Regions from separate parts of the Terrabacter aeriphilus genome, predicted to be linked through region 1. Evidence: riboswitches for the same ligand, from Rfam matches in the RefSeq annotation. Region 1 holds a riboswitch; each other region holds the start of a gene.
What was found. A riboswitch is a leader RNA that binds a small molecule or an ion and turns the genes downstream of it on or off. The one in region 1 is predicted to bind cyclic di-AMP.
Positions count from the first base shown of each region.

Region 2: linked by a shared signal. The riboswitch ahead of ABD979_RS13415 (C40 family peptidase) and the one ahead of ABD979_RS05880 (glycosyl hydrolase) in region 1 are both predicted to bind cyclic di-AMP.
Region 3: linked by a shared signal. The riboswitch ahead of ABD979_RS18480 (CHAP domain-containing protein) and the one ahead of ABD979_RS05880 (glycosyl hydrolase) in region 1 are both predicted to bind cyclic di-AMP.
Region 4: linked by a shared signal. The riboswitch ahead of ABD979_RS04965 (transglycosylase family protein) and the one ahead of ABD979_RS05880 (glycosyl hydrolase) in region 1 are both predicted to bind cyclic di-AMP.

Region 1 is NZ_BAABIW010000009.1:173,161-178,609, reverse strand. Features, by position in the region: gene ABD979_RS05895 (hypothetical protein) at 1-497, shown strand, start outside; gene cysC (adenylyl-sulfate kinase) at 645-1,952, shown strand; gene ABD979_RS05885 (sulfite exporter TauE/SafE family protein) at 1,949-2,989, shown strand; cyclic di-AMP (ydaO/yuaA leader) riboswitch at 3,205-3,355, shown strand; gene ABD979_RS05880 (glycosyl hydrolase) at 3,362-4,303, shown strand; gene ABD979_RS05875 (PKD domain-containing protein) at 4,367-5,449, opposite strand, start outside.
Region 2 is NZ_BAABIW010000017.1:82,202-87,650, reverse strand. Features, by position in the region: gene ABD979_RS13420 (fatty acid desaturase family protein) at 1-1,069, opposite strand, end outside; gene ABD979_RS13415 (C40 family peptidase) at 1,168-1,737, opposite strand; cyclic di-AMP (ydaO/yuaA leader) riboswitch at 1,742-1,887, opposite strand; tRNA gene ABD979_RS13410 (tRNA-Gly) at 2,182-2,255, shown strand; gene ABD979_RS13405 (acyl-CoA dehydrogenase) at 2,479-4,341, shown strand; gene ABD979_RS13400 (GNAT family N-acetyltransferase) at 4,380-5,384, opposite strand.
Region 3 is NZ_BAABIW010000027.1:20,306-25,754, reverse strand. Features, by position in the region: gene ABD979_RS18510 (zinc-dependent alcohol dehydrogenase family protein) at 1-121, shown strand, start outside; gene ABD979_RS18505 (dienelactone hydrolase family protein) at 274-990, shown strand; gene ABD979_RS18500 (iron chaperone) at 1,133-1,519, shown strand; gene ABD979_RS18495 (VOC family protein) at 1,524-1,931, opposite strand; gene ABD979_RS18490 (CHRD domain-containing protein) at 2,194-2,973, shown strand; gene ABD979_RS18485 (sortase domain-containing protein) at 2,989-3,789, shown strand; cyclic di-AMP (ydaO/yuaA leader) riboswitch at 4,013-4,205, shown strand; gene ABD979_RS18480 (CHAP domain-containing protein) at 4,210-5,109, shown strand; gene ABD979_RS18475 (alkene reductase) at 5,382-5,449, shown strand, end outside.
Region 4 is NZ_BAABIW010000006.1:572,897-578,345, reverse strand. Features, by position in the region: gene ABD979_RS04980 (zinc-dependent alcohol dehydrogenase) at 1-765, shown strand, start outside; gene ABD979_RS04975 (glycosyltransferase family 2 protein) at 992-1,288, shown strand; tRNA gene ABD979_RS04970 (tRNA-Thr) at 1,710-1,785, opposite strand; gene ABD979_RS04965 (transglycosylase family protein) at 1,946-2,620, opposite strand; cyclic di-AMP (ydaO/yuaA leader) riboswitch at 2,649-2,776, opposite strand; gene ABD979_RS04960 (serine/threonine-protein kinase) at 3,060-4,880, opposite strand; gene ABD979_RS04955 (CBS domain-containing protein) at 4,945-5,376, opposite strand.

The DNA.
Region 1 (5,449 bases):
AGCTCAAGGCTCGCTACGCCCCGGCGAACGTCAAGTTCGCACCGCTGCTGATGGGTTCAACCTTCCACCCGAGCCGCTACAAGGTCTCCGCGTCCGGCAACGTCCCCTGGTCCACGTGGTTCAACTTCGACCTCACCAACGTCGACGCCCTCGGTGCGGACCTCTACCAGTGGGGCAAGAGCGACGCGACTGCGGATGCCGCTGCCACGGTCGTCAACCCGGCCGTCTCGGCCGCAAGGTCGAAGGGCAAGGACCTCCTCGTGGGTGAGCTCGGAGCGCGCAACAACCTCTCCGACGGTGCTCGCGCGAAGTTTCTCCGGGATGCCGTGACGATCTTCGACGCCTCCCCCGCGGTCAAGGCGGCGGCGTACTTCGAGAGTGACAACGGGGCGAAGGGCCCGTGGAACCTGCTGCCGAAGCCCGGAAGCAACTCACCGCACATGCCGCAGAGCATCGCCACCTGGAAGTCCGCGGTCGCCTCGTCGCCGACCTCCTGACCCGATTGGGAACCGGTGTGACCGCCGGGGTCCGAGGCCACTGCGCCTCGGACCCCGGCATCACGCATTCCACCTCCGGCGACTCCCCCCGCATGGCAGGCTGGTCACGCGGGTGGGCGCAAAGGGGGAGGAAAGACGTTGACATCGTTGACTGCTGCCGTTCGGACGACGGCGCCACGGATCGTCGTGGAGGGGGCTGCCGCGGCGGACCTGGAACTGGTGCGCGACGGCGTGCGGCTCCCCTGGCGCCTGCTCGGCGGCCGCGTCGAGCCCGGCACCGACGTGGCCGGCGGCCGCACGGCCGACCCGTCGGCCACGGCTGGGGCCCGCCGGCTCACGGTCGAGGTGGCGGACGGCGACGTCGCACTGGCACCGCTCGTCGACAGCGGACGCCTCGTGCTCACCGACGCGACGTGCCTGCCGCTGGCCGAGCTGCAGCGGACCGAGCTGGAGCGCGGCGAGGGCGTCGACGGCCGTGAGCGGCTGACGGTGAGCGGTGAGCTCGTCACCGACCCGAGGGCGCCGATCGCCGACTGGCTGCACCCCGGCGCGACGCTCGTGCTGGCCCAGCGACCACTGCTCGCCGACGAGGTGACCGGTCCACTCGTCGTGCTCGCACCGAGCTCCCCGACGCCACAAGGCATCCCGGCCGGCGTGTTGCGTGCGGCCCTCCTCGCGACGGCCGCGACCCACCCCGACGTCACGGTCGTCGACGCCCCGGTCTGGTGGCGCGACGCCGACAGCGACGCCGCCCTCGTCGCGGCCGTCGCGCACTCCGCCGGCTCACCGGTCCGCGTGCTCGCCCACAGCGACCCGGCGTGGCTCGCGGCAGGGGCCGCGCTCGACCGGGGGCTCGAGCCCGCGGGCCTGCACCCGGCCGTCCGCACCGTGCTGCTCCGGTGGCGCCCGCCGCGCACCCGCCGCGGCGTCGTCGTCCTCCTCACGGGCCTCTCCGGGTCGGGAAAGTCCACGCTCGCCTCCGCCCTCGTCGAGCGCATCGAGAGCGAGGGGGCGCGCAGCGTCAGCCTCCTCGACGGTGACCTCGTGCGCCGGCTGCTGTCGTCGGGGCTCGGCTTCGACCGCGCCGGGCGTGACGCCAACGTGCTGCGCATCGGCTTCGTGGCCGCCGAGGTGGCCCGGCACGGAGGAATGGCCGTCTGCGCCCCCATCGCCCCCTTCGCGCAGACCCGGGCCGAGGTCCGCCGGATGGTCTCCGAGGTCGGCGACTTCGTCCTCGTGCACGTCGCCACCCCGCTGGAGGTGTGCGAGCAGCGCGACCGCAAGGGCCTCTACGCCCAGGCGCGGGCCGGGTCCCTGCCGGAGTTCACCGGCATCTCGTCGCCCTACGAGGCGCCGGTCGACGCCGACGTCGTCGTGGACACGACGGGACGCAGCCTCGAGGAGTCCCTCGAGCAGATCGTCGAGCACCTGCGCGACGGAGGGTGGATCGGATGAGCTTCGACCCGCTGCTCACGATCGCCTCGCTCGGCATCGGCATCATCGTCGGGCTCACCGGCATGGGCGGTGGCGCCCTCATGACGCCGATGCTCGTGCTCTTCTTCGGCGTGCCGCCGCTCACGGCCGTCTCGAGCGACCTCGTCGCGGCCGCGGTGATGAAGCCCGTCGGGTCGATGGTGCACCTCCGCCGGGGCACGGTGAACCTCGCGCTCGTCAAGTGGCTCTGCATCGGGTCGATCCCGAGCGCCTTCGTCGGCGTGCTCATCCTCAACCGCCTCGGCTCCGGCGCGGCCGCCCAGCACTGGCTGCAGGTCGCCCTCGGGGTGGCCCTGCTGCTGGCCTCGGCCGGACTCATCGTGCGGGCCTACCTGCGCCTGCTCGAGCGGGCGCGCCGACTCGACGGCAGCGCCGCGCCCCTGCCGCCCGGCCCGCCCACCGTGCGGGTCCGCATCTGGCAGACCGTGCTCGTGGGCGCGGTCGGCGGCATCGTCGTCGGCATGACCTCCGTGGGGTCGGGCTCGCTCATCATCATCGCGCTCATGGCGATCTACCCCAGCCTCAAGGCGAGTGAGCTCGTCGGCACCGACCTGCTCCAGGCCGTGCCGCTCGTGGCCTCCGCCGCCATCGGGCACATGCTGCTCGGCGACTTCCACCTCGACCTGACGCTCTCGCTCCTGCTCGGCTCGATCCCCGGCGTCTGGATCGGCGCCCAGCTCTCGGCGCGTGCCCCGGGCGGCCTCGTGCGCCGGGCGCTCGCCTTCGTGCTGCTCGCCTCGGCCCTCAAGCTGCTCGGCGTGCCCAACACGGCCACCGGGATCGTCCTGCTCCTGGCCCTGCTCGTCGGGCCGCCGGTGTGGTTCGCCGCCCGGCGCCGCCACGGCCTGCCCGCCTTCTCCGGCCGGCTCGCGCACCGCTCGACCGCCGTGCCCCACGCCGCACCCGGGTCCACCTCCGAGTCCATCTCTGAGTCCATCTCCGAGTCCGGTTCCGAGGCTCGGGCACGCGTCACCGAAGCGGGCGACGCAGCCCACTGACACGACCATGACGGGAAAACGGTGTGATCCGCGTCACACCTGGCACGGGTCCGCTCTCACAGCGTTCCTGAGCACGCGCGCGTGCTCAGGAACGGGGGTGCGGACGGTCCGTGGGTCCTGACCGGATCGTCCGGATTGGTGTCATCTGCCCGTTCCCATCGGACCTGTCGTGACCTGTCCCCGTGTGCAGGGGTCCGCTAGGGTTCCGTTCGCCTTCACACACATCGCCTAATCCCGGAGCCCTCGAGGCCTCCCGGGAGCCGGGGACCCACCGTTCCCTCGGGGTGAATCAGGAGCCTCCTCCTGTAGGGCGCCATCCGGCCCGAACCCGTCAGCTAACCCGGTCGGCAGCCTAGGAGACCTGGAGCAGACATGCGCACCACCCCTCGCTTCGCCCTGCCCGCGCGCAGATCCCCCCACCGCTTCACCCTCGCCGCCCTCGGCCTCGCCGCGGCCGGCTCGCTCGTGGCCACCCTCGCCGTGCCGGCGCAGGCCGCCACGGCGACCGCACTGCCCGGCGGCAAGATCTACGCGGGAGCCGCCGGCGACACCGCGACGATGCAGTCCAAGACCGGCACGGCGGTCGGCATTCACAAGTACGGCACCTTCGAGGGCTCGGTCCCCACCGGCCGGATGGTGACGGCCAACACGTCGGCGAACTGGAGGACCGTCGCCAACGCCAAGTCCGGCTCGGCGCTGTACGCCAATATCGTCCGTTGGGCGACGACGATCAAGGCCCGGAGCGGCCTCACGCTCCTGGCGTTCGGCCACGAGCCGGAGGTCCTGGCGAAGTCCTCGCTCGGCACCCCGGCCGAGTACCGCGCAGCGTTTGCCCGGGTCGTCACGATCTTCCGGCAGCAGGGCGTCACCAACGTCAAGTTCACCCTCCAGCTGACGGCTTGGTCCTACCGCACCAAGCCGTCAGACCGCGCGTACGCCGCGAACTGGTACCCGGGCGACGCGTACGTCGACGTCGTCGGGGCGGACGCATACAACTGGAGCTCGTGCGGAGAGGGCAAGGGCGCCTGGGTCGAGCTCAAGACGCTCGTCGATCCCGTCCTCGCCTTCGCGAAGCCACGCGGCAAGCTGGTCGCCCTGCCGGAGTTCGGCGTCACCAAGGACGCCCGTCGCGCCACCTGGCTGACGAACGCGAAGAACTACATCATCGCCAACGAGAGCTGGTTCGCGGCGGTCTACTACTTCAACCGCCCGCCGACGAACAAGAACAACCTCAACTGCTCGTGGGCCCTCACGACGTCGTCGGAGTTCGCCGCCTACGGCTCACTGCTGAAGAACGTCAACTTCGCCGTCTGACCGCCGGCGGACGTGCTGGTGCCGGGAGCACCCGCAGCCGCGGGCACTCCCGGCACCACGTGGTCACGACTGCCCGAAGGCGATCGACCACATGACCTCACGGTCGGACTTGTTGACCGTCGTGGCGGTCACCCCGGCGTGCGTGCCGTCAGAGGTGACGACCGCGCCGGGGTCGGCCGTGAGCGACTCGTAGCGGTACGAACCGCTCGGGTCCTCGAGGTGGTCGCGCAGGACCATGCCCGAGGGCAGGGTCCACGGCGACACCGCCGAGGTCAGCCCGGCCCAGTGCGACACGACCCAGTCACCAGCAGAGACTGCGATCTCGGGCGTCGTGTGCGAGTTCCGGCCTGCATCGACGGCACTCACCGCACGGACGCTGGTGGCGTTCGCGCCGCGGTAGACGGCGAGCTCGAGCGTGCCTAGCCGGTAGGCGCTCGGGTCGTCGAACCGCACCGTCTTGCCCACGTCCGCCGCGTCGGCGCTCTTGCGCCACACGGTCGAGGTGACCGAGCCGTTGGTAACCGTCGCCACCTGGGTCCAGCCGGTCACGCCGGTCGGCCCCGAGAAGGTGGCCACCGTCGGACGCGAGAACATCAGGAGCATCAGATCACCGGCCTGGGTCCCCATCGGCACCGCCGCGGCCTTGAACTTGGCCGCGCCGGGAGCCGAGTGGTTCGCCCCGACGAACGTCGTGCTGCTCGAGGGCAGCGTCACGACGACGTCCTTCGTCAGCGTGCCGGTGAGGCCCTTGTCGTCGGTCACCGTCAGCGTGACGGAGTAGGTCCCCGATGCGGCATACGGGTGCGAGGGCGTCTTGCCCGTGCCCGTGCTGCTGTCACCGAAGTCCCACGCGTAGGACGCGATGGTCCCGTCCGAGTCGATCGACGCCGAGGCGTCGAAGCCGCACGTCGCGCCGGAGCACGACGACCCGAACGCCGCCGTCGGCGCCTGGTTGACCGGGACCGTCACGACGACGTCCTTCGTCAGCGTGCCGGTGGCGCCCTTGTCGTCGGTCACCGTCAGCTTCACCGGGTAGGTCCCCGACGCGGCATACGGGTGCGAGGGCGTCTTGCCCGTGCCCGTGCTGCCGTCACCGAAGTCCCACGCGTAGGACGCGATGGTCCCGTCCGAGTCAATCGACGCCGA
Region 2 (5,449 bases), on a different contig from region 1:
CGACGAGCGGGCACAGGAAGACGTCGCGGCCCTCGAGGCCGACGACGTTGAGGTGGCGGATGACGTCGCGGTACCCCGTCCAGAACCCGACCTGCGTGTAGGGCACCCCGAGCTCGTCGCAGTGGGCGATGACGAACGGCTGGGCACGCCGGAGGTGCGGACGCGCCATGGACGGGAAGAGGTGGTGCTCGACCTGCCGGTCGAGCCCGCCCATGAGGACCGACGTCAGCCAGCCGCCGCGGATGTTCCGGCTCATGAGGACCTGGCGCCGCAGGAAGTCGAGCTTGAGGGTCGGCGAGACGAGCGGCATGCCGATGTGGTTGGGGGCGAAGGCCGAGCCGAGGTAGAGGCCGAACAACCCGACCTGGACGGCGAGGAACGCCACGGCCTTGGCCGGCGGCAGGACGACGAGGACCAGGGCGAGCAGGCCGCCGAGCCGGAGCGAGAGCAGCGTGAGCTCGACCCAGCGTCGGTCGACCGGGGCCCGGGAGGTCACCCGGCGGATGCCCTCCCAGTGCAACGAGAGGCCCTCGAGCAGCAGGAGGGGGACGAAGTACCACCCCTGGTGTGCGCGCAGCCAGCGCAGCCAGGCGTGCCGCGACGCCGCCACCGGGACGAAGGCGAGCACCCCGGGTTCGATGTCCGGGTCGGTGCCCACCTTGTTCGGGCCGGCATGGTGCCTCGTGTGCTTGCGCTGCCACCAGCCGTAGCTGATCCCGACCAGCAGGTTCGCCACGAACAGGCTGGTCCAGTCGTTCCACCGACCGGACCGGAAGATCTGGCGGTGTGCCGCGTCGTGGCCGAGGAAGGCGATCTGCGTCATGAGCACGGCGAGCACGACGGCGGAGCACAGCTGCCACCAGCTGTCGCCGACCCGGACGAAGACGACCGCCCAGGCCGCGACGAGCAAAGGCGCAGTGGCGAGCCGAGTCCAGTAGTAGCCGTACCGCCGGCGCATGAGCCCCATCTCGGCCACGCGCCGCGCGAGCGGCGTGAACGAGCTCGCCGGCGAAGATGGCGGGGAGGCGACGGGCGTCGACCCCGGCGCCGGCACGTGGCTGTTGTTCATGACTGACCCCAGGCCTCGAAGACGGTGGGCACCGGGGTCTGGGGCGCGCTGTGGGACCAGCGTACCCCCAGCGTGCCGGGGGTACGCTCGTGCGCTGCTCAGACCATCCGGCCCGCGACCCAGCTCGTCGTCCAGATCTTCGAGAGCTGGACACGCTGACCCGGCTTCGGCGAGTGCCACACCTTGCCGCTGCCGGCGTAGAGGCCGACGTGGTAGGCCCGGCCGCCCGACATGAAGAAGATGAGGTCGCCCGGCTGCATGCGCGACTTGCTGACGGCCACGGCCGCGAGCCGCTGCGCGTTGGCGGTGCGGGGAACGCCGACGCCGAGACGGGTGCGGTAGGTGTAGTAGATGAGTCCGGAGCAGTCGAAGGCGGACGGGCCGGCGGCGCCGTAGCGGTAGGGGTCGCCCTGCTGGGCGGCGGCGATGTTGACCGCGTAGCGACCGCGGGCCGCGCGCTGGGCCGGGGTGGTGTAGGCGACGGGTGCGGCGTCGATGGTGACGGGGCCCGAGGCCTCGGCACCTGCGGCGGCCGCCTGCGACGCCCCCCAGTCGGTGACCGACGACGTCGGCGCGCCGCCCGTCCCGAGGACCAGGGCCGCTGCGAGCAGCGGCGTGACCGTCAGGGACTGCCAGGGGATCCGTCGGGCGAGGGCAGAAATGGGCATGGTGAAGTCCTTCCCACGCCTGTGAGGTGAGCTGTCGGGTTCGGGCGGAAGATGCCCGGCCGCAGATGCGGCTTCACCCCGAGGACCGGCGAACCGGCCCGGAAGTGGGTCCCCCACTCCTGTCCGTACGTGTTGCAGGGGGCTGCCCCACCGGTGGACAGGACTCGGCGTCCGGTGGGCCACCCCGGGGGTGCCCGGGGCGATGACCATCCCACAGACGGTGACAGATTGGTCACGAGAAGGCCGCGAAATGACAGATGTTGGCAACAGTTGCCCAACCAATGGGGTACGGGACCGCTCCTGATCGACAGACAGTGCCACGGATCCGGGCCGTCTCGCGGGCCCGGCGGAGGCCGTGCGGTGGACCCCGCAGACGGCGGTCGGTGTCGGGCGCGTCGGTTTTGGACCTGGACGCCCCCGTGTTGCTACGGTGGGCGACGCCTCGCAGGCGTAGTTCAGTAGCAGAACAGCCCTCTTCCAGGGGGAAGACGTACGTGCAATTCGTGCCGCCTGCTCCAGATGCAGAAGGGCCCGGTCACCGCGACCGGGCCCTTCTGCCGTCCCCGGGGCGCCACGGGGCCCACCCTCGCGGCGTCTCCGGGCGCGTGCCGCATTCGTGACCGCGCCGCCTTGCCTTCGTTACCGGCCGGTAGCATCATGGAAGTGACCGGCCAGTAACGTGACGCGCCCGCGGCCGGAACGCGCGGACGCACGACGAGAGACAGAACGCGGAGGGTCCCCATGGGCCACTACAAGAGCAACGTGCGCGACCTCGAGTTCAACCTCTTCGAGGTGCTGGACCGACAGGAGGTGCTCGGCCGGGGGATCTACGCCGACGTCGACGTCGACGCCGCCAAGGACATCCTCGCGGAGGTCTCGCGCCTCGCCGAGCACGAGCTGGCCGACAGCCTGCTCGACAGCGACCGCAACCCGCCGGTCTACGACGCGGCCACGCAGACGGTCACCATGCCGCCGTCGTTCCACCGGTCGTTCCGCGCCTACGTCGACGGCGAGTGGGGCAACCTCGACGTGCCCGCCGAGCTCGGCGGCATGGTCGTGCCGGCCTCGCTGCGCTGGTCGGTCGCCGAGATGGTCTGTGGCGCCAACCCTGCCGTCCACATGTTCACGGCGAGCTACTCCTTCGCCAACCTGCTCTTCCACCTCGGCACCGACGACCAGAAGAAGCTCGCCAGGCACATCGTCGACAAGGCCTGGCACACCACGATGGTGCTGACCGAGCCCGACGCCGGCAGCGACGTCGGCGCCGGCCGCACGAGGGCCGTGCAGCAGCCCGACGGCACGTGGCACATCACCGGCGTCAAGCGCTTCATCACCTCGGCCGAGAGCGACCTCGTCGACAACGTCGTGCACTTCGTGCTCGCCCGCCCCGAGGGTGCCGGCCCCGGCACCAAGGGCCTCAGCCTCTTCATCGTGCCGAAGTTCCACGTCGACCTCGACACCGGTGAGCTCGGCGAGCGCAACGGCGCCCACGTGACGAACGTCGAGCACAAGATGGGGCTCAAGGTCAGCACGACGTGCGAGGTGACCTTCGGCGAGCACGAGCCCGCCATCGGCACGCTCCTCGGCGACGTCCACGACGGCATCGCGCAGATGTTCAAGGTCATCGAGAACGCGCGGATGTTCGTCGGCACCAAGGCGATCGCGACCCTCTCGACCGGCTACCTCAACGCGCTCGAGTACGCCAAGGAGCGCGTCCAGGGCGCCGACCTCACGCAGATGACCGACAAGTCCGCCCCGCGCGTGACGATCACCCACCACCCCGACGTCCGCCGCTCGCTCATGCTCCAGAAGGCGTATGCCGAGGGCCTGCGCGCGCTCGTGCTCTACACCGCGAGCCAGCAGGACACCGTCAACCAGGCCCAGGCCGGCAATCCCACGGTCGCGCTCGAGCGCGGCTCGGACGCCGAGCTCGCCAACCGCCTCAGCGACCTCATGCTCCCGCTCGTCAAGGGGCTCGGCTCCGAGCGGGCGTGGGTGCTGCTCGGCACCGAGTCGCTGCAGACCTTCGGCGGCTCCGGCTTCCTGCAGGACTACCCGATCGAGCAGTACGTCCGCGACGCGAAGATCGACACGCTCTACGAGGGCACGACCGCCATCCAGGGGCTCGACTTCTTCTTCCGCAAGATCGTGCGCGACAAGGGCCAGGCCCTGCAGCACGTGGCCGGGCAGATGCAGGAGTTCGCCAAGAACCTCGGCGGCTCGCTCGACACCGAGCGGGAGCTGCTCGGCCGGGCGGTCGAGGACGTGCAGGGCATCGTCGGCCACATGATCGGCGACCTCGTCAAGAGCGACCCCCGCATGGGCGGTGACGCGGCCAACCTCTACAAGGTCGGCCAGAACACCACGCGCCTGCTGCTCGCCGCCGGTGACCTCGTCGTCGGCTGGCTGCTGCTGCGCCAGGCCGAGGTCGCCCAGGCGGCGCTCGAGCGCGGCGCGTCCGGCAAGGACGCCGACTTCTACCGCGGCAAGGTGGCAGCGGCCTCGTTCTACGCCAAGAACGTGCTGCCCAAGCTCGCCGCCGAGCGCGCCATCGCCGAGGCCACCGACAACGACCTCATGGACGTGCCCGAATCGGCCTTCTGACAGGCCCGCCCCGGCCCCGGCTCCGGGGCCGGGGCGGGTCAGAGGGTGCGCTGGTAGGAGGGGCTGAGCTCGACGACGCGGAAGCCGAGCTCCTCGTTGATCGAGACCATCCAGGCGTTCGTGTCGTCGTTGCCGGTCACGACGCGCCTGCGCCCCGGGTGGTCGGCCTGCAGTCGTCGCAGGTTCTCGAGCTTGACGGCCATGCCGAGGCGGTGGCCCCGGTGGTCGCGGTGCACGAGCGTGCCCCACTGCCAAGCCGTTCCGGGCGCGCCCGAGGGCAGCACGAGGTCGGTGTAGGCGACGACCTCCCCGCTCGCCCGGTGCACGGCCACGGTGGTCAGCCGCACCCGCCCCTGCGCCCGGAACACCTCGAGGTGCTCCTCGTAGCGCGCCGGCGTCAGCGACTCCTCCTCGAAGTCGATGTCGCCCGTGGGCGCGTCGACCGCCAGCTGGTTCATGAGGGCGCACAGCGAGGGGCGCAGGGCGGTCGGCACGCCGCCCACGTGGGTCTCGAGGACGTATGCCGCCTCCCACCTCGCGCGCGCCCGCTCGGCGAGCCCGTCGAGCACGTCGTCCGGCACCGGTAGGTCGAGGTGGCGCATGATCTCGGTGTTGTTGAGCGAGAAGCCGTGCGCCTCGGCGAACCGCCGGGAGGGGTGGCCGTCGGAGTCCGGCGGCACGAGGAAGTCGACGATCACCGTCGAGCGGTCCTCCTCGCGGACCCGCGCCATCAGGCGGTCGACGAGGGCCGTGCCCGCCCCGCGACCCCGGTGGGCCGGGTCGACCGCGACGTCGACCCAGGCCATCGTCGTGTTGTCCTCCATCGGCAGCCACAGCGTCGCGATGCCGACCGCCCTCCCCTCGTCGACCGCGGCCCACATCTCCATCGGCTGCGAGGTGTCGACATGCCGCCACTCGACCACCGTCTCGGCCAGTGAGGGCGGCTCGTTCCACGGTCGCTCGTGACCCTTGCTGGCGCAGAGCACCTCGTGGGCGCGGGCGCACACGGCGTCGTCGTGGACGTCGACGGGGATCGTCTCCATGCCTTGACCGTAGGGGCCGGATCCTCGGAGCACCAACGAGTTTCGGCTCCCGTCGTCACGGCCCG
Region 3 (5,449 bases), on a different contig from region 1:
CCTCGACGGCCGCATCGACCCGGGCCGGGTCTTCGACCTTACGCTCCCGCTCGACGAGGTGGCCGAGGGCTACCGCGCGATGGACGAGCGTCGGGCGATCAAGGTGCTCCTGCGCCCCTGACGCCCGCGCGCCGTCCGCAGCGTCCGGACGAGGCGCCTGTGAGACGGAGCGGCCGTTGCCGGGGGCGGTGCTGCCCGTGGCGGGGTACGGGGCGGGCATGACCCGAGCCCGCCCCGAGCCATCCGCCGAGCCGTCGGGAACGAATCCCCGGCGTGAGCGCTGAGACCGACGTGACGGCATACGACACCCCGACGCGCACGCACGCGCGACTCGTCGACACGACAACGCCCAGGCGACCGCGCGGCGTCGCGCTCGTGCTCCACGGTGGCGCGGCGCGCCAGCGGCCGACGCGCGTCAGCCCCACCCAGCTGTCCGTGCTGCGCATGGTGCCCGTGGCGGGTCGCCTCGCCGTCGCCGGCCGCGGCGAGCTCGCCGTGCAGCGGCTGCTCAACTCGAGCCGCGGCTGGGACGCGGAGCAGACGCCGGTCGACGACGTGCGCTGGGCGCTGCGCCAGGTGGCCGAGCGCTGGGGCGCCGACGTTCCCGTGTGCCTCGTCGGCCACTCGCTCGGCGGCCGGGCCGCGCTGCTGGCCGCAGGCGCCGACCAGGTCGTCAGCGCCGTCGCCCTCAACCCCTGGCTGCACCCCACCGAGGGGCGCATCGACCTCACCGGGCGCGACGTGCTCCTCGTGCACGGTGACGAGGACCGCGTGGCCCCGCGGGCGAACGCGGCCGCGGTGGCGCGTGACCTCGCGCGCACGGCCCGGGTCGGCTTCGTCACCGTCTCGGGCGCCAAGCACGCGATGCTCCGGCGCGGTCACGTCTTCGAGCGGCTGGCCGCTGACTTCGCGGTCTCGACCCTGCTCCACCGGCCCGCGACCGGCACCGTGGCGCGCGTCCTGGCCGGAGAGGGATGGCTCGACGCCTGAGCTGTTCCGTGTGCTCCCTGTTTTGCGTAGGTTTGTCACCAAGCTTCGAGATTGCACGTTTTTCTTTTGCTTGATCCCCGTGAGCGCCATACAGTCGAAGGACCCCATGAGACCGGTCCCGACGCAGAAGTGAGGACCTGGATTGGCACCGAGATTCGCGTCAGTCGATGACTACATCGCCTCCTACGACGAGGAGACGCGAACTCAGCTCGCCGGTGTGCGGGACGCCATCCGCGAGGTCGCACCCCAGGCCGGGGAGAAGATCAGCTACGGGATGGCCTCGTTCACCCTCGACGGCAAGCCCCTCATCTACTACGCGGGCTGGAAGAACCACGTCGGGCTCTACCCCGTGCCGACCGGTGACGAGGACTTCGAGGAGGCGATCGGGCCCTACCGCCGGTCCAAGGACACGGTGCGCTTCCCGATCAGCCGGCCGGTCCCGCTCGAGCTGATCGGCGAGATCACCGAGCTGTGCCTCGAGCGCCGACGGGCCAGGTCTGCCGCCGAGGCCGATGAGGCCGCCTCCTGAGGGCTCAGCCGTTCGACGAGCTCTCGGGCGTGCTCTCGATGACCGACAGCACGTTGCCCGCCGGGTCGGTGAACCAGGCGATGAGCGGTCCGCCTCCCCGGAAGACGCCCTGCGGATCGGTCTCCATCGGCGTGCCCTCGTAGCGTTCGAAGACGACGCCGCGCCGCGCCAGCTCCTCGACGGTCGAGGTGATGTCCTCGACGGGGAAGTTGAGGACGGTGAAGCTCGCCGGTGCGTGGTTCGGCTTCGGGTAGACGAGCACACGCCGCTCGCCGCCGTCGGCCGCGAGGTGCAGCGTCAGCATGCCGTTGGCCTCGCTGACCGACAGCCCGAGCGTGTCGGCATAGAAGGTGCGGGCCGCGTCGACGTCGTCGACGGAGAAACCGCTGAACGCGTGGGAGCTCTCGAGCACGGCGGTGCTCCTTGTCGTCGTCGTTGTCGTCGTTGCTGTTGCCGTCGTCGGAGGGGTGGTGCACGGGGGGCGCGGGCGGTCCGGCACCACTCCAGTGAAGCCCGCTCGGAGGCCGCCCGGGGTGCGATCGGGAAAGTTTTTCGCTTGAACCCCAATCCAACCTGCTGGTGGCGGCGAAGCACACCTCGGAGACGGTCGACGACGACCCCGTCTGAGCCCCACGATGGACGGCTCTTGTCTCCTCATCAAGGAGGAAGAACAGATGCGCACCACCACCACTCGGATCGCCGGCGCCACCCTCGCGGCCGGCGCCGCCATGGCCCTCAGCGTCGGGCCGGCCTTCGCGGCCGACGCCTGGGTCAGCGCCAACCTCAAGCCGGTCGCCGGCAGCGACGTCGCCGGGAGCGGCACCGCGATGGTCGAGGTCGACGGCAACCGGATCACCGTGACCATGGCCGCCAACGGCCTGCTGCCCGACAACCCGCACGCCGCCCACATCCACTTCGGGGCCGAGGCCCGCCACGAGTGCCCGGTCCTGTCCGACGACAAGAACGGCGACGGGCACCTCAACACCACCGAGGGCGGACCGGCCTACGGCGACATCGTCGTCTCGCTGACGAAGACCGGCGACACGAGCCCCAAGTCGGGTCTCGCGATCGACCGCTTCGACACCGCGCCCGGCGGCAAGCTGACCTACCAGCGCGGCAGCATCAAGGTCTCCGACGCGGTCGCGACGGCCATCTCGGCCGGCCAGTCCGTCGTCGTCATCCACGGTGTCGACCACAACCACGACGGCAAGTACTCCGGCGACACCAAGAGCGACCTCGACCCGAAGCTGCCCACCGAGGCCACCGACCCGGCCCTCTGCGGCGCCCTGCGCGTCGCCCCGGCCGGCGGCATGCACACCGGTGGCGGCCTGCCCACCGACACCCTGAAGAGCGGCGGCACGAACGACGCCCTCCTCCTCGTCGGTGGCGGCGCGCTCGTCGCGGCCCTCGGCTCCGGCGTCTTCGCGGCCCGTCGCGCGCGGTCGCGCGCCTGATCGGCCGGATCCACCATGCCTGAGCACACCGAGCCGACGCCCCGTCGCACCACCTCCCGTGGTGCGGCCGGGGTGGCGGCCGCCGCGACCGTGATCCTGCTCGTCGTCGGGGTCGTCGCTCTCGTGCTCGGGCTCCGCGGGACGTCCGGACCGCCGCAGCCCGCGGCGGCCGGCGTCCCGACGACGAGCACCATGACGAGCACGGCGCCCACCGCGACGCCGACCACTCCGACGACCAAGAGCACCGCGACGACCCCGAGCACGGCCCGCACGCCGGGCACGGGGACCTCCGGCCCGTCGGCGACCCCCGGTCAGGGCGGGACGCCGGCGGGCGGGACCGGCATCGGGCCCTTCCTCGAGGCGTCCGCCCTGACGTCGATCGAGATCCCGTCGATCGGCTTGCGCTCGAGCGACTTCGTGCCGCTCCACGTGCAGGGCGACGGAACCATCTCGGTGCCCGGAACCGCCCAGGAGGTCGGGCTCTACGACGACGGGCCGACCCCGGGCCAGCTCGGGCCGGCGGTCGTCGCGGCCCACGTCGACACCCCGTCGGGCGTGCCCGGCATCTTCGCCGAGCTCGGCAAGGTCAAGGCAGGCGACGTCGTGAAGGTGTCGCGCCAGGACGGCACGCACCTGACGTTCACGGTCGACCGGGTGGCCAGCTACCGCAAGTCGAGCTTCCCGACCGAGGCCGTCTACAGGGGCGACTTCACCCGCTCGGAGATCCGGCTCGTCACGTGCGGCGGCCCCACCGACGCGCGCAACGAGTACCGCGACAACGTCATCGTCTTCGGCCACCTCACGTCGGGCGCCTGACAAGCCCACCCCCGCGCCACGCCTCTGTGACGTGCGTCTCATTCCCGGGCGGTCCTGGCGAAGGTAAAGGGCTGGTCAAGTACCTCAAAGCCGACAATCGCGGCTGAGCACGGCGCGGCACCGTTACCTTGGCGTGACTTTTGCCAGTTGATTCGTCTACAGTTCCGGGAGTCCGGCCACCGGTCGGACTCTCGTGAGGCGGACCGCCTAGTCCTGTCACCGCCTTCCGGGAGAGCACAGACCTTGTGACAGGAGCGGAGGAACCACACGTTTCTCCGGGCGTCCGGCGCAACGACTTCGGACGCCCTTGGGGTGAAGTCCTTCCACCGGGCCGCGACTCGTTCGCTTCCCGGCCACGGACCGGGCACCTTTCCGCCCGAACCCGACAGCTAACTTCGTAGGCGCGGAGAGGTAGAACCCGTGAACCACGAGACCACCCGCGGGCGCCACCGTGCGCCGGGCCGTCACAACCCACTCAACGAACTCAAGCTCCTCGCCCGCGAGTCGGCCCAGCCGGCGATGAAGGGCGCGGCCGTCGTCGCCGCCACCGGTGGGCTCGTCGCCACCTTCGCGAACCCCGCGAGCGCCGACACCGTCTCGTCGGCGAACGGCGCCGTCGCCGCCGCCGGCGTCGAGGCAGCCCCGGCCGCGGTCGGCCCGGCCGCCGCAGCCGCCACGACCACCGCGCCGAGCGCCCTGTCGAAGATCGGCTTCGCGCCGGCCGTGCAGCAGGCGATCGCCAAGCGCACGCCCACCAAGGTGCGCGTCATCGAGGACGTCCAGGTCAAGGAGCAGCGCGCGGCCGCCAAGGCCGCGAAGGCTGCGAAGAAGGCCGCGCAGAAGGCCGCGGCCGAGCGCGAGGCCTCGCAGCGCGCCTCGCGCGACCTGACGCGTCGCAGCCTGACGAAGAGCACGTCGTCGTCGAAGTCGAGCAGCAACGACTACACGCCGAGCGCCTCCTCGGGCTCGCACTCCTCGCGCAACTGGGCCACCCGTGGCCAGTGCACGTGGGGCGCCCTCAACAAGTGGTACCAGTCCGAGGGCTACTACCCCGGCGGCTGGGCCGGGAACGCCATGGCCTGGGCCTCGGGCGCCGCGAGCGCCGGCTACACCGTGAGCGGCACGCCGCGCGCGCGCTCCATCCTCGTCATGCAGCCCGGCGTCCACGGCTCCTCGAGCGTCGGCCACGTCGGCTGGGTGACGGCCGTCAACGGCAACGAGGTGACCATCGTCGAGATGAACGCCCTCGCCGGTGCGTACAACTACAACACCCGCACGCTGACCGACCAGGGCGGCATGCGCTACATCTACGCGCCGTGACCCACGGGGGTCTGACGCGGTCCCACGCGTTCTGACCCGGTCTCACGCGTTCCGCGAAGGGGAGGATGCCACTGGCGTCCTCCCCTTCGTCGCGCCCGGACGCACCCGGCACACGGCGGCGTGGTGCTCGCCACACGGGCGCCGAGGAATGCGGGGCGACGGCCCGGACTTGTCTTTCGGGTAGGTGGTTGAAGGCTCTACCAGTCCGGTGGGCCTCATCACGTGAGTGACCACCCGTTCGACCGTCGTCCGCGACAGTGAGGAGCAGGCCTGTGTCCACGGCCTTCGAGAGCATCCGCATCGGCCGCTGGGACCTCCCCCAGCGTTTCGTCATGGCACC
Region 4 (5,449 bases), on a different contig from region 1:
CACGCCGACTTCGGCCCCATCGTCGTGGGCCGCGACCTGCCCGACGAGCGCTACCTCTACCTCTCCGACATCCTGCCCACTGCGTGGCAGGCCGTGGACTACGCCGACGTGGGCGCCGACGACACCCTCGCCGTGCTCGGGCTCGGCCCGGTCGGCCAGCTCGCCGTGCGCTCGGCGCTGCACCGCGGCGTCGGTCGCGTCATCGGCGTCGACCTCGTGACCGAGCGTCTCGAGCTCGCCCGCGCCCACGGCGCCGAGGTCGTCGACGCCCGCTCGACCGACGTCGCCCAGGCACTCATCGACCTCACCGACGGCCGCGGTGCGGATGCCGTCATCGACGCCGTCGGCATGGAGGCGCACGGGAACCCGGTGTCGGAGAAGGTGATCGGGGCAGCGAGCCGTCTGCCGAAGCCGATCGCCAAGGGCGCCATCGAGCGCTTCGGCATCGACCGCCTCGCGGCCCTGCACACCGCCATCGCGGCGGTCCGCCGCGGTGGCACCGTGTCGGTCAGCGGCGTCTACGGCGGCATGGCCGACCCGATGCCGATGATGGAGCTGTTCGACAAGGGCCTGACGGTGCGGATGGGCCAGTGCCACGTGCGGCGCTGGAGCGACGAGCTGCTCGACATCGTCAGCGCCGACGACGACGTGCTCGGCCTCGACGGGCTCGCCACGCACCACGCCTCGCTCGAGGAGGCGCCGGAGCTCTACAAGGTCTTCCAGCAGAAGCAGGACGGCTGCCTCAAGGTCGTGCTCAAGCCCTGAGCGGAGCGGATCAGGCGCGTGCCGAGTTGGCACGCTGCCGATGAACCTGCAGATGGTGCTGCGCCGGATGGGGTGATCACCCCACCCGGCGCAGCACCATCTGCAACGCCATGGGTCGGGGTCATAGGCGCCCCGTCGCCACGGCAGCGATGCGGCCGTCACGGGGGCGGCTACCCGCGCGATGGATCCGGCGAGGCTCGCGCGCCTGTCCTTCACCATCGTGACCATGTCCCGCGGCGACGAGCGCCGCCTCGCCGAATGGGTCGGTTGCCACTGCCAACTCGGCTTCGACGAGTTCCATGTCGTGCTCGACAACCCGCCCGACGAGAGCGAGCGCGTGTTGCGTGAGCTGGACGTGCCGGCGACGATCACGGTGGAGACTCGCGGCCCGGTCGGCGACTACTACGACGGGGTTCCCGCCGACCAACGTGCCCAGCTCGACGCCCGCTGGATGGAGGAGCACGCCGCTGAGGTCGAGGCTTCCGGCATGCCCACGTGCGACGCCCTCTCCTGGCGCCAGTAGCGGCACCTCCCGGAGGTGCTCGACCGCTACGCGAAGCGTGACGGGTGGCTGTCGCTCCTCGACGTCGACGAGGTCATCACGCTCCCGGCCGGCCAGGGGCGGATACCTCGACCAGCACACGATCAGGTGGGCGCGGGAGGACGTCGTGTCATGCGGCAACGGATGGGACAAGCGCGTCAAGTCGATCGTGCGCTGCGACCGCGCCCTGCCGTTGGCCAGCGTCCACGCCATCAGTCGCGGACCGTTCCTGCAGCTCGAACCGGATCAGGGTCGCATCCTGCACTTCAAGGCACCGGGTACCGGCCTCATCCCTCACACCGTCGAGGATCTGGGCGCCCAGAGCCGCTTGTCGGCCCAGTCCGCCGCAAGGTAGCCGGCAACGGCGGTGCGTGGCCACTGGTCGACCGCGAGCGGGCAGAGATGGAGCTGGCGAGGGGACTCGAACCCCTAACCGCCTGTTTACAAGACAGGTGCGCTACCAATTGCGCCACGCCAGCGGGTCCCCGGCACGCGACCGCGGACGGGCGAAAGCGTAACGGAGGGGGCCGGCATACGGGAAAAGGCCGTCAGGCCCACGCCCTGCGCCGGACGGACGACGGCCCCGCGCAACCCAGGGGTTGGTCGCGCGGGGCCGTCGGGCTCAGTTCTATCAGGAACTCACGGCAGGCGCAGGACCTGACCGACGAAGATGAGGTTCGGGTTCGGCACCCGAGCGGAGTTGGCCTTCCAGAGGGCCTTCCAGCCGCCCCGGACGTGGTGGCTCGCGGCGATCTTGCCGAGCGTGTCGCCACGGTGGACCGTCACCTTGGCGCCCTTGCCGGTGTAGGTGTTGGTCGCCTTGGGCTTGGCGGCGTAGGTCTTCTTCTTGACGACCTTCTTCTTGACGACCTTCTTCTTCGTCGCCACGGGCTTGCGCACGGTCGAGCGCGACACGGGCGAGCTGGTCGCGCCACCGTTCGAGCGGGTCAAGCCGGCGCGCTGCGAGCAGACGGGCCAGGCGCCGGGGCCCTGGGAGGCGAGCACGCGCTGGGCGACCGCGATCTGCTCGGCGCGGGTGGCGAGGTCGGCACGCGAGGCGTACGCGCGGCCGCCGTAGCCGACCCAGGTGCTCTGCACGAACTGCAGACCGCCGTAGTAGCCGTTGCCGGTGTTGATGTGCCAGTTGCCGCTCGACTCGCAGGCGGCGACGCGGTCCCAGACCGAGGCGGCCTTGGCCGACCCGGCGGTGGCGATGCCACCGACGAGGGTGGCGGCGCCGGCGATTCCGACTCCCGCGATGCGCTGCTTCACCGAGACCTGCTTGGCGGCAGCATGCTTGGACATGTACTGCATAGGGGTGTTCCTTCCTGACGCGCGCCTGCGGGGTTAGCTGTCGGGTTGGGACGTCAGGTTGCCCCGCCGCTCTCGCGGCTTCACCCCTAGACCAGCTCTCGTCCTCTTCGACGGGTGCCTCGGCACCGGCTCTGACTGGTCACACTGGGTCCCCCGTCCTCGCCCGGCCCACGGTCGTGGGCTGCATCCCTGGCTGGCGAGGCTCGGCGCACACAGGGAACGGATTGATGTGGGTGTCCATGTGAAGTTGTGGGAGCGCTCGGGTGGAGCCGGACGCGAGCACTGACGGTACGTGAGGAACGGGCTCCCTGACAAGGCGCGCCGAGACACTTTCGTGATCGTTCCTTGACGTTCCCTTCACCTCCGGATGGCAGGTGCACAGACCGCCCACAGCGCACGCACGGGCGGCACGCTCGTGACAGAGGTGGGGCGGGGTGCCTCAGAAGCCGAACGGGCTGCTGCTGAAGGGCAGCCAGCTGAGGCTCGCACCCTCCTTCAGCGCGAGCAGCGCGGCCACCGCGCCGAAGACCGCGAGCACCGCGGCCACGACCTGCGTGGCGAGGCCGGTCGGCACGATGGCGCGGGCGATGGAGCGCGAGCCGCGCCGCAGCGAGGCCCCGCCGGGACCCCACCAGAGCATGAGCAGGCCGAGCGCGCCGCCGACCCCGAGCGTGAGCGGCGTGCCCGGGCCGAGGTCGCCCCCCTGCGTGCCCGTCAGCAGCAGCGCCGTCGCGAAGATGCCGGCGAGCGCCACGGCCGCGGGCAGCACGAGGCCGACGACGGTCGCGACGACCCCGAGCACGAAGTGCCACGGACTCGACACCACCGCGAACGGCACGTCGCTGCGCCGCCGCCCGTAGTCGTAGCGCCGCAGCACGAGCGCGGTCACCGACCGGTCGGTCGCCCGCGCGAACGCCGAGAGCACGGTCACGGCGACGATCGCGGCACCCGGCCAGGCCATCAGCGCGCCCACCCACGCCACCGCGACGGCCGCGAGCAGCCCGGTGCGCATCGGCAGCCCGATCCGGGGGTCGCCCTCGCGCCCTGCCGGCTCCTCGCCCTGCCACTCGCCGTCGGACCCGTCCCAGTCGTCGTGGCCCTCGTCACCGTGATCGTCACGGGTTTCGTATGCCGGCTCCTGCCGTGAGGTGCCCCGCCCCCGTCCCACGGGCGGGGCCCACCGCGACGCGTCGGCGTCGGCGTCGTCCGCCCGCGACGTCGTCCGCGGCATGTCGGCGGGCACCGGGGGCAGCACGGCGGTGCTGCCGCCCTGCACGACCTGCGTGTCGCCGGGCGAGGCCTCGGTGAGGCGCCCGTCGTCCCACGGCCCGCCGCTCGGGGTGGGCACCGTCGCGGCCCGCCCGGCCGCGTAGAGCTCCAGGGCGTCGATGACCTCGTCGGCGTGCGGGCGCCGGCGGGGGTCCGGCGAGAGCGAGGCCCGCAGGAGGGGCACGAGGCGCGGGTCGACCCCCTCGAGGTCGACCTCCCCGGCCCGCACGCGGGCGAGGACGGCGTCCATGCGACCGCGCCCGAAGGGCGGACGGCCCGACGCGGCATACGTGATCGTGGCGGCCCAGCCCCACCAGTCGGTGGCGTCGGTGATGGCGGCACCCTCCACGAGCTCCGGGGAGAGGTAGCCGGGCGTGCCCATGACGAGGCCGCCGACGGTGTGGCGCACGTCGTCCTGCAGGTGGGCGATGCCGAAGTCGATGAGGACGGGGTCGCCGTCCTCGAGCAGCACGTTGCCGGGCTTGATGTCGCGGTGCACGACGCCGCAGGCGTGGATGGCCCGGATCGCCTCGGCGCTGCCGCGCGCGAGGCGCAGCAGGTCGGCCGGCTCCATCGGCCCGTGGTCCTCGACGACCTCGTCGAGCGCGGGCCCCGGCACGTAGCGGGTGACGACGTAGGGGCGCGGCCCCATGACGTCGGCGTCGACGACGCTAGCCACGCGCGCGTCACGGATGCGCGAGAGGGTGTCGACCTCGCGCGCCAGGCGCTGGCGGGCGTCGACGTCGTGCGCGACGTGCGTGCGCAGCACCTTGACGGCGACCGCGCGCCCGCGCGGGTCGAGCGCGAGGTGCACGACGCCCATGCCGCCCTCGCCGATCTCCTCGATGAGGCGGTAGGGCCCGAGCCGCTCGCCCGTGACGCGCCGACCCCTCTCGCCCGTCCCCTCACCCGAGCGGTCGCCCGGCTCGAGCGAGGTCGTGCGCGCGGACCGCGGGCTCGCCACCCGCTCGGTCCGCTCGTACGCCGTCATGCCTCTACGGTATGCGACGGGCCCGGTGCCCGAGCACCCCAGCACGCCCGCGCGTGCCGGTGGCTCAGCTCGAGATGTAGTCGCGCAGCTGGTCGCGTTCGGACTGCAGCTCGTCGAGCCGGTGCTTGACGATGTCGCCGATGCTGACGATCGCCGTGAGGCGGCCCTCGGCGTCGACGATCGGCACGTGGCGCACGCGCTGCTCGGTCATCGTGGCGGCGAGGTCGGCCACGTCGTCCGAGGCGGTGCCCGTCGACACCTCCCCCGTCATGATGGCGCTCACCGGGCCGTCGAGCACCGCCGTGCCGCTGCCGTGGAGGTGCACGACGACGTCGCGCTCGCTGACGATCCCGTCGACGCCCGTGCCGTCGGCGCTGACCACGACCGCACCGATGCGGTGCTCGGCGAGCAGGGCGAGCAGCCCGGCCACGGTCTCGTCCGGCTTGATGGTGATGACCTCGCTGCCCTTGTGGCGCAGCACGTCCGAAACCTTCACGGCGACTCCTTCACCTCGGCGCTGGGACCTCGGGGCGACCGTCCGGCGACTCGAGGGCTGCCTCGAGGGGCCC